Regions from separate parts of the Alteromonas sp. 4NS20-0143 genome, predicted to be linked through region 3. Evidence: predicted binding sites of a transcription regulator. Region 3 holds the regulator's gene; each other region holds the start of a gene.
The links. The regulator FliA, encoded in region 3, starts transcription of late flagellar genes. The targets are predictions, from matches to a motif close to CTAAAGNTNNNNNNNNNNNNGCCGATA.
Positions count from the first base shown of each region.

Region 1 (3,681 bases), on a different contig from region 3:
ATTAAAAGACTTACAGAAGCGCAACCCTGCCGTACGCGACAGTGAGATTGTGTTTATTGAGCAGCAAATGAGTGCGCTAGACAAAGTTATTCAAGGTGCCGATGTGCAGTTTGATGCCATTCGTATCATAGTGAATAATCCCTAATGGCCAATCCACCGTTTGTTTACAACCCGCCTTATACGCCGTATCTCAACTTCCTGTACCGAGATGACTTTATGGTGGTTGCCCTTAAGCCAAGCGGGTTGTTGAGTGTACCTGGCAGAATAGAAGCACATAAAGATGCGCTTATTACCCGCGTTAACAAAGTGTTGCCTACCGCTACTGTGGTACACAGGTTAGATATGGCGACATCTGGCATTATGGTGATGGCGCTGACTAAATTTAGTCATCGCGCCATCAGCAAGCAGTTCGAGCTTAGAGAAACGAAAAAGCGCTATTTCGCCAGGGTATACGGCCATGTTGACGCCGACAGCGGAGAGATAGATTTACCGCTTATCGTCGATTACCCCAACCGACCAAAGCAAATGGTTGACCACGAACGGGGAAAGCCATCGGTAACACACTTTGATGTGATAACACGTGCATATGATAGCGAAAATAGGCCTTACTCTCTGGTTGCGCTACGCCCCATTACCGGGCGCTCTCATCAGCTACGCGTGCACATGCTCTCACTCGGCCACCCAATTTTAGGTGATAGGCTGTATGCTCACGACGCAGCATTAGCCATGGCCACCCGCCTGCAGCTGCACGCCGAAAGCTTGAGTTTAAAACACCCAAAATCGAACAACTGGCTCAACTTTCAAAGCACTATTCCATTTAGTGACTACAAGCCAACGCCATTAACCACGTTTTCATCGGTAAAGCTTTTTGGGTAGAAGGGTTTTCAGGTAAGAAGCTTTTTAGGAAGTAGTCTTTTTAGAAAGTAACCTTTGTAGATAGAAAACGTATCCAAAAGAGGCTTACTGAGTAAACGAGACGACAAACTTGCTGGTTAAAATACGCTTTGGTATTTAGATTTTTATGGTTTTGCCGATACATTGCTATCTAACTACTATTGTGAGCCGAAAGGTTTTTTGAAACATGCGTAAATGTATTGCCTCCATACTGTGCCTGCTTGCACTGGGCTTTTCGCCTAAAGCGGCCTTTGGCGATTACTTTACCGATATCAGTCACGGGTTTGCGTTGGGCGAAGTTCAAGAGCTTTTGGTGGGCGAACGCGTAGTACCTATTATCGAAGTTGAACCTCAAACCCCGTTATCACAAGGGGTTGCCGTTATACTGGTTGAGCCTTTTCTCTCCAGCTTTTCACTCTCTCAAAGCAAGGAGCTTGCGGGTTATCTCTCAGAGAAAGGATGGCGCGTCGTCATAAGCCCTTTTAACCTCAATATGATGCCAACAGAATCTGGCATAGAATCAGCCGACACTTCTGGGCAAGGGGCTGATACTCAGGCGGCAGCAGATCCATCGGCAGCGGAACAAGCGCCGGGCAGTAGCGGACAAGGTAATAGCGTTATTCATCCGCGAAGTACAAACCTCACTCAATACTTTGATTTTGAACAAACATCAGACAAGTTAACTGAGCAGCTTATTGCCTTAAACAACCGTTTGCAAAACGTGCAAGGCTATCGGCTAGTGGTTGCGCAAGGTATGCTGGCTGCTACATTTTTGGACGCCACCAGCAATAATTTGGCATTTGAGCCAGATAGCTTAGTCACGATTTCCCCCTATTGGCCAGAGGCCGATGTGAATAAAAGTATTAGCGACTTAGTGGCTAATTCTTCGTTTCCCGTACTCGACCTTTCTATAGACGGATTGAGCGATTGGGAAAATAGTACGGTTGTGATGCGCCGAAATCGCGCCAAAACCAGTTTAAAACTGCATTACCGACAGGTGCTACTCCCCTCCTCAAATTCAGTCTTTAGTCTAAACCAAAATCAGAAAACCCCGTATATACAACTAGTTGCAAATAACACCATTGGATGGACTCGTTATTTGGGCTGGTAATTTTCAGAATCTACTATTAGTCTAAAAAAATCCGCATATCAGTTACATATCGATAACATCGTAAAAAATAACTCCTAACCTAGAGCAGTAGTAATGTAATGGACTATAATACGCTGAGTAGTAAAAAAACGGTTGGGGCATTATGACTGTCAAAGATTTTGTTGATACCAAGTCAAAACAACTGTGTTTTTACCTAAATGCTTTTTGGAATGAAGGCTTACCGGTTGAAGAGATCGAACTCTTTTTTTGGGACTGCATGGAAGAATGGGGTCAGGTCAATTGCACACTTACGCAGCCTTACACGCAAAAAGAACGAGTATTCTGGCATGTGCTGCACCAAATTCACTATTGGAACGAAGAAAAACTAAAAGACGACACTATTTTAGTTGATGAGTTACGCACCTGTGTCAAATTTCTCGAGGACGCAGGCACGTGTCCCATAGACTGTGTAGGCATAAGGCCCTAGCAAGGCCTTCCCTCATGTAATTCTTTTAGTTCTGTAAAAAGCCTGCACACATCAAGCACAAAACTATTTCGACCGTACTGCTCAACATCTTCTCTTCCATAAGCACATGCACATTTTTAAAAAATCCATGTCGAAATAAGGCACCTGCAAACACCACTCATATGTTGCCATTTCATTGATTACATGGCTCAATACCAAGCCTTGGAGCATCACTAGGCAGTATTTTGTTAAGCGCGATAAAAACATATAACGACAAACGCTTTTTGAGTATTTTCTGTTTCGGGATAGCCAGCGGCTTTCCTTGGATAATGATTGGCTCAGTGCTGTCTGCCTGGTTGAAAGATGACGGGTTATCACGCTCAGCAATCGGCTTGTTTGGCATTATCTTCGCCACCTATTCAATCAACTTTCTTTGGTCTCCGTTGGTGGATAAAGTAAAGCCACCGAGATTAGGTCAGCGCAAGGGGTGGATTTTTTCCATGCAAATAGGCATCGTCTTGTGCTGTCTGGCGATGTCTCAGCTAACCACAACGTCTCACCTTTTCTATATTGCATTAGTCGGTTTACTCACCGCCATTTTCTCCGCCACGCAAGACATCGCCATTGATGGCTTTCGCATAGACTGTATTGCTGAAAACGATAAAGACGGAATGTCAGCTGCGTCTTCGGTAGCAACCGCAGGTTGGTGGACAGGCTATGGAGGCTTAGGTGCTATTCCTTTCTTCCTCGCCGACCTTACCGATTGGAGCTGGGCGAATATCTATCTATTGCTGGGCGTAATAATGGCCCTACTTGCTATAGCCACGTTACTTGCCAAAGAGCCGGATATCGACAGAAGTGCGCTGTTTGACCGCTTAGATTCTGAGGGCACTAGCACTGGCGATGCTAATGCTAACGCCAGCACTCAAGACAAGATTTCACGCTGGTTAAAGAGCACGTTAATAAGCCCATTTTCTGAGTTTTTTGCACGAAACGGCGTGAAGCTTGCGCTTTCCTTCTTGTTGTTTATTTTTCTATTTAAAATTGGCGAAGCCTTTCTCGGGCGCATGAGCATTGTCTTTTATAAAGAAATTGGCTTTACCAACAGTGATATTGCTACCTACTCAAAGCTGCTGAATTGGTGGGTAACTATTGTATTTTCGCTGTTGGGGGGAATTGTAAACATACGCTATGGCATTTATCGCGGCTTAATGGTGGCGGGCATCGCTAT
Region 1 is NZ_BAAJLR010000014.1:29,152-32,832, forward strand. Features, by position in the region: gene rapA (RNA polymerase-associated protein RapA) at 1-145, shown strand, start outside; gene AC27HD_RS18280 (pseudouridine synthase) at 145-876, shown strand; gene AC27HD_RS18285 (DUF3530 family protein) at 1,082-2,005, shown strand; gene AC27HD_RS18290 (hypothetical protein) at 2,148-2,471, shown strand; gene AC27HD_RS18295 (AmpG family muropeptide MFS transporter) at 2,696-3,681, shown strand, end outside.
Region 1: AC27HD_RS18285 (DUF3530 family protein) is a predicted target of FliA. The motif match lies at 1,010-1,036, and genes of this name have one in related genera.

Region 2 (3,681 bases), on a different contig from region 3:
CTTAGAAGAAGACTCATTACTATCAGTATTGATATCTGCCTGTGGCAATCCATCTAATAATGTCTGATTAAATGTGTGGAATCTATTTATCGCACTAATCAGGTCTGGCACCTGAACGTCTTCCATATTACTAATGAGTCCTGCTATTAATGCATTGTAATCTTCATTAGACGCTAAGGTAGTTTCAGCATTCTCAAACGTATTCATCATCTTTTCTAAATACTGAGATACTGGGCTTACTACATTACCATACTGGCTACGCTGATCCTTATCTTCGTTATAATGCTGTATATTTTCATAAGCCTTTAATACGTCAGTTTGGGTAGACCTATTTAACTGCAGTGCGTAACCCACTAATTCTTTATCGTCGAAGCCTAAACTCAATGCCTCTTCAAAGGCCTTGTCAACGTCACCTCTATAGAACGTATCTGCTAGGTCTTGAACTTGACCCACCAAATCGGCAATAGACTTCATTTCAGCTTCATCTAATTCTCCCTTCAGGGAAAAGCTAATTCCACTTCGTTCATAATATTCAAATGCCGTAGTTTGCTGTGCCGACACGCTAGTTGTTGTTGCGCCATCACCAGATCCATCACTGATTGATTGGGTTTGAAACGACGTTTGTTGACTAGCTTGGAATGACTGCAAGCTTTCAAAGCTAAAGGTGACTTCATCGCCGTCTTTTGTACGTATAGACAATTGTCCTGACTGCTCGTTAGATACCGACGCAGCGGCAAGTGTTGATACACGCGCTACATTGCCGTTCTCCAAACCCTGTCGATTGAATATATCGGTTTCTAAATCGTCTATACCCGTATCGATAAGTTCACGACTTTTACTGATCCCGTTTTCAAGCTCTTCGTTCATGAAGCCTGCTAAGTCTTTTTCTGCCATTGCAAAGCCTCTGCTCACGCCTTCTCTTGCTTGGCTAAACAGACCGTTAAGCTTTTCATCACTCGCACCACCGTCAGCAGCACCGCGAATAACACCGCCCACAAAACGCATTACATTTTTAGCCACTTTTTCGAAATCGAATAGGCTATTGTTCTTTTCTTCTACTTTCTTATCAGCCAGCTCTTTTGGCTTCTGTCCATCAATCTCAAGAGTTTGACTAAGACTACCGCTGACTACCCGCAACCCAATACTCGTTTGCGTGCTGTTGACAGAAACTGTTGATGCCTGCTGCTTAGCTAGTTCAGCAGCCTGTTGCAATCCATCTTGCTGAAGCTGCTTTTTCAGTGCCTCATTAGGATGAACTGCTGTCTTTTGATCGGCCTTCTGATCGCCCATAAAAGCCTTAATTTGACCCACGTTCATAATTTGATCCTCACTATCCTCATATAGTTTATCGGCACTAACTCAATATTGTTTAATTTTAATACAGAATATTTTACTACGCTTAACATTTAGGTTTGCACATATTATAGAAGCCTCTACAATTCGCGTCCTTGTGAGAAGTGACATTTGAAACGACTTCTCTTGTAGATGTTAGCCCATAGCTTTTGATGGAGAACAATTGATGGAAAATAAGACGTCAGATACCAACCTATTGCAGTACCAAGCACAACTCGACGAAAAAGTAGCTCGTCTTGGTTCGCTGCTTTCTGCATTTGATGCACCATCATTGTCAGTATTTCCCTCATCACCTACGCATTACAGAATGCGAGCCGAGTTTAGGGTTTGGCACGATGGTGACGATCTTTTCCATATTATGTTTGATCAGCAAACAAAAGAAAAATATCGCGTAGATACGTTTGAACCTGCCTGTGAGGCAATCAATAAAGCCATGGCGGCACTTTTAGACATAGTGCGCCCGAGTGAATCACTGCGTCGAAAGCTGTTTCAAATCGATTACCTGTCTGCACTGTCAGGAGAATTAGTCATAAGTTTGTTGTACCACAGACAGCTAGACAGCGAGTGGGAACGCGAGGCAAATGAACTTAAAGATACCTTATCTAGGCTCTTTCCTGCAGTCAATATTATTGGTAGAGCCCGCAAACAAAAGATTATTGTTGGGAATGACTTTGTAATCGAAAAGCTGCCCATTAATAACCGCGAATTTGTATTTAAGCATATTGAGAATAGTTTTACCCAACCCAATGCCAAAGTGAATTGCGACATGATTGAATGGGCACTGGACTGCGTTAAGCCGCTTACTGGCGATCTGCTGGAAATGTACTGTGGCGCAGGTAACTTTTCAATTCCTCTGGCCATCCACTTCGATAATGTGATTGGTACCGAGATAGCGAAGCCTTCGGTAAACGCAGCCCAATACAATATTGAGCAAAACCATTTAAACAATGTAAAAATAGTACGATTAGCGGCAGAAGAATTTACTCAAGCCATGCGAGGCGAGCGTACTTTTAGTCGTTTGGAAGGTATTGAACTTAGCGATTATAACTTCACTACCGTACTAGTCGATCCGCCTCGTGCAGGGCTAGACGAGGATTCATTAAAAATGATCCAAGATTACGACAATATTATTTATATATCCTGTAACCCTGAGACCTTAGCCGATAATTTGCAGGTATTGTGCACCACTCATACTGTAGCTAAAACTGCGTTATTCGACCAATTTCCATTTACCCACCATATAGAAGCTGGCGTGTTGCTAACGAGAAAGTAATGGGTTGAAGGTAAGGTATTAATAGAGACCGCGCTGTTAATGCCTTATCTTTTTATCGTTGCTCCGAGTTGAACAAATCGCAATTGCGTTTTTACTTTCTCCCCAATTTCGCCGCGCAGCTTATCATCAGCCTCAAGGGCTTCTGCTCCTGCGCTAAAAACAAGTCTCACCATCGCGTCGGCTTGTATATGCGCCGATGCATATTCAACACCTTGCTTTTCAATTATGTAATCGGTTAACTCGTCAATAAAATGCTGAATCTCTCTGAATACGGCCAGTCGATAAGCTGACGATGTACCCGTGTGCTCTCGCAATAACAATCGAAACACATTGGTGTTTGCCGCAATAAACTCCATAAAAGTTTCAACGGATGTATGAATAACACCACCGCCAGACGCAATTCGTCGCCTGGCCTGCCGCATTAATTGCCTTAGTGCTAAACCCGCCTCGTCGACCAACGTTAAACCAAGTTCGTCCATATCTTTGAAGTGTCGATAAAAGGAAGTAGGTGCAATACCCGCTTCTCGCGCTACTTCTCGAAGACTAATCGCTGATAAGCTTCTGTTTTCATCAAGCAAAGAAAATGCTGCATGAATAATATTTTGACGGGTTTTTAATTTTTGCTCTTGTCGGCTCACGTTAATACCACTTCTTCATTCCTTATCAGATTATCCCATTGTCTGCTTTAAGACGAAACATAACTTTGCACAGCATTTTACATTAACGTCAGTGTTTTAGCATAAATACAGAACGCTAACGTAATAATAGTGTCCTAACATTGTCATCAAGTTTAAGAATAATCGAACTGGTCTATAATAATTAAAGTTTAGCTAGGTTAGCAGAACTTAACCTAGTTTTACTTGCCTGAGAATGCATAAAACGATAAATTAGCGAACAGTTGTAAGCCAAGTAGTCAAAAATGAAAAAACCTCCTCTTATATTAACGAACGTACTGGTATTTATTATATCCGGTGCGATTGCATTCATTGGTGCCCCACTATGGGTGGCGCATCGCGGAATAGACTGGGTCGAAATAAGCGCTGCTATATTCTTAT
Region 2 is NZ_BAAJLR010000010.1:892-4,572, forward strand. Features, by position in the region: gene AC27HD_RS16575 (DUF5610 domain-containing protein) at 1-1,317, opposite strand, end outside; gene trmA (tRNA (uridine(54)-C5)-methyltransferase TrmA) at 1,520-2,626, shown strand; gene fabR (HTH-type transcriptional repressor FabR) at 2,671-3,264, opposite strand; gene AC27HD_RS16590 (acyl-CoA desaturase) at 3,546-3,681, shown strand, end outside.
Region 2: AC27HD_RS16575 (DUF5610 domain-containing protein) is a predicted target of FliA. The motif match lies at 1,347-1,373, and genes of this name have one in related genera.

Region 3 (3,681 bases):
TGTTACATCAGAGCTTGGCGCAGCAGATGCTTTCGCTTCGCTTTTGGTGCCTGTGGTCGATTGGCCTGGGGCCGATTTCCCAGGCGCAGAGGAACCGTGGAGTTCATCAAGTAAAGCCTCGAATTCATCTTCACTGATTTCGTCAATATCCCCACCAGAGCTTGCCGGAGCAGGCGCCTCGTCTACGAAGTCGAATTCAAGTTCAGGTTCAGAGGCTATTTCAGGTTGAGCACTTGGTGCAGATTCATCGGTATCAAAAATATTTTCGTCCGGTGACTCTGGTTTGCTCAACTTGTGCAGAGTATCTACAAGTTTGGCGTCGGCAGGTTCCAATGGTTCTTGGGATTTTACCCGCTCAAACATATCTACCACTACGTCTGTAGCCTGTAGAATAATATCCATTAATTCTGGCGTGAGCGTGCGCTGGCCATTTCTCATAACATCGAAAACGTTCTCGGCGCCATGACAAATTTCAACTAACTCGGTGAGCGATAAAAATCCCGCTCCGCCTTTAACTGTATGATATCCGCGAAAAATTGCGTTAAGCAAATTCGCATCTTCAGGATTGTTCTCAAGATCAACGAGCTGTTCTTGTAATTGTTCAAGTATCTCTCCAGCTTCAACTAGAAAGTCCTGTAGTATTTCCTCGTCAACATCAAACGACATGCGCCCGCTCCCCTAAAAACCTAAGCTCGACAGAAGATCATCAACATCATCCTGGCCCGATACAACATCATCACGCGTTTCAGCGTCAATAATCGGACCCTCTGCTTTCACACCTTCAGCCTTATCGGCCTCAGGGCTTAATGGTTTAGTTTGTTCTGAACCATCTCGCTCGCCAAACATGGTAAGCATGTTGACTAAGCTCTCTTCAACTTCTTTTACTAAGTCGATAACGCGGCGGATAACCTGACCTGTAAGGTCTTGATAACCCTGTGCCATTAATACTTCAGTTAGCAGTTGTGTAAGTTTAGCCGACTGCGAAGCACCGTCTTCTAACAATTCGTCTAAGTCTTTACATAAAACTTTGAATTCACCCACTTCAATCTGGCGAGTCATGAGCTTTTTCCACTCAGGCATCACGCTGTCAATGCGAGAAGCTAGCAGTTCAGCTATAGGCATGCTCGCCTCTACCGCATCCATGGTAGTGTTGGCAGCTTTCTCAGTTTCTTCAATAACGTAAGTTAGGCGAGATTGCGCATCGGGAATATCGTCTGTCGCTAAATTCTTTATGCGATCGTCTATTTGAAAATTGTTTAGCGCGTCGTGAAGTTGGCGCGTTAGCTTTCCTACCTCAGCGAAAAGCTCTACATTTTCTTTCATTGACGCCGCTTCAAACAGCGCATTAGCCGACGCATTATCACCAGCTTCAAGATAAACAACGAGTTGCTTAGCTTCTTCTAATGAAAGTGGAACGTTTGTATTCGTTGTCATCCAGTAAACCTCGTTTCTCTGGTGAGCGTCTGGATCAACCTAAACGTTCGAATATTTTATCTAGCTTTTCTTTCAATGTAGCTGCAGTAAATGGCTTAACGACATAGCCATTCACGCCTGCTTGCGCAGCGGCAACGATTTGTTCTTTTTTCGCTTCAGCCGTTACCATTAGTACCGGCAAGTGCTTCAGTTTGTCATCGGCGCGAATTGCCCTAAGCAAATCGATACCCTGCATGCCTGGCATGTTCCAGTCGGTTACAACAAAATCGAAATCACCCTGCTGTAGCATAGGTAACGCCGTATTTCCGTCGTCCGCTTCCTGGATGTTTGCGAAACCCAAATCTTTTAGTAGGTTTTTTATGATACGTCTCATGGTTGAAAAGTCATCGACCACGAGAATCTTCATGCTCTTATCCAAAATAGCCTCCAGTGAGGGGTTAATTGTTTTAATTTCTATTCTTCGTCAGCTTGCCACGACTTCATTCGAGATTTGAGTTTTAACATGGCCTGACTGTGAATTTGACTTACTCTCGATTCACTTACATCAAGAACTTCACCGATTTCTCTTAGGTTCAATTCTTCATCATAGTATAAAGAAAGCACGATCGCTTCTCGCTCTGGTAACGTGGTGATTGCTTGCGCAAGCGACTTTTGAAACGCCCCTTGCATAAGATCTTCCAGCGGTGCATCACTACCTCTACTTTGCTCAGTAGTAATCACATCTTCTGAAACACCTAAATCTTCAATCCCAACTAGCTTACCTGCATTTACCTCGTTGAGCATTTGATGATAGTCCTGCAAGCTTACGTTTAGCTTAGCAGCAATATCAACATCTCTTGCATCTCTTCCCGTTTCGCCCTCTACACGAGAGATGGCGTCTGTAATGGCGCGCCCGTTTCTATGCACAGAGCGCGGCGTCCAGTCACCTTTGCGAATTTCGTCTAACATAGCACCGCGAATGCGAATACCCGCGAACGTTTCAAAGCTTGCGCCTTTCGAACCGTCAAAGTTTCGAGCGGCCTCTAGCAATCCAATCATGCCAGACTGAATAAGGTCATCAACGAGCACACTGGCAGGGAGTCGCGCTATTAGATGATGCGCTATGCGCTTCACAAGAGGCGCGTGTCGCTCTACTAACTGCGACTTATCAGTTTGTTGTTGATAAGCTGCCGCCTTACTATTCAACGCTGATTCCCTACTGCTTTTTCTGCAATTAATTGCTCAATGAAAAACTCTAAGTGACCACCTGGCTGAGCCGGTATTGGCCATGATGCCGCTCTATTCGCTAGCTGACTTATCGCAACAGCAGCAGGTGAGCCTGGATAGGCATCGACTATAGCAGTTTGCTTTCTAACTGCACGGCGAATATTTTCATCAAACGGTATTGTTGCAACTAATTCTAGCGCAACATCTAAGAAGCGCCCTGTTACTTTACTCAATTTGCTGAATAGTTCTTGCCCCTCACGCACGTCCCTCACCATGTTCGCCACTATTTTGAAGCGAAATACACCGTGCTCGCGGTTTAGCAATTTAATAAGCGCGTAGGCATCGGTAAGTGAAGTGGGTTCATCGCACACTACTACCATGATGTCTTGAGAGGCTTTTGCAAAGCTGAGCACCATGTCAGAAATACCCGCGGCAGTATCGACAAGCAACACATCAATAGGCGTACGAAGTTCACTAAACGCACGTATCAAGCCCGCATGCTGGGTCGTTGAAAGCTCTGCCATCGACTGAGTTCCCGATGTTGCAGGTGCAATTTTAATACCGTGGGGACCAGTAACCAGTACATCATCTAGCGTGCACTCACCGGACAAAACATGAGATAAGTTCTTTTCAACGCGAAGGCCCAACATGACATCTACGTTTGCCAATCCTAAGTCGGCATCAAGAACCATCACACGTTTACCTTGCTTAGCCATAGCAATTGCTGTGTTAAGCGTAATATTTGTTTTACCTACGCCACCTTTGCCTCCGGTGACGGCGATAACTTTGATTAACCGTGATTGCTTCATTTTTCTTAAGCTACTCGCTTGGTCGTCAATCATACTACTTATGCTGTTTTAATATCGTTGTTATTACTAGTATGATCCAAACCATATTTTTTATAAAGCTTTGCAGCAGCTGAAACTAAAGATTTCGCTTCTGCAATCTTAATGTCTTCAGGTACTTTCTGACCGTCGGTGACATAGCTAACCGGTAACTGATACTCGACTGCCGCACTGAGTACCTCTCCTAAAGAATAGC
Region 3 is NZ_BAAJLR010000002.1:330,712-334,392, forward strand. Features, by position in the region: gene AC27HD_RS05175 (chemotaxis protein CheA) at 1-666, opposite strand, end outside; gene AC27HD_RS05180 (protein phosphatase CheZ) at 679-1,434, opposite strand; gene cheY (chemotaxis response regulator CheY) at 1,469-1,852, opposite strand; gene AC27HD_RS05190 (RNA polymerase sigma factor FliA) at 1,888-2,619, opposite strand; gene AC27HD_RS05195 (MinD/ParA family protein) at 2,616-3,482, opposite strand; gene flhF (flagellar biosynthesis GTPase FlhF) at 3,488-3,681, opposite strand, start outside.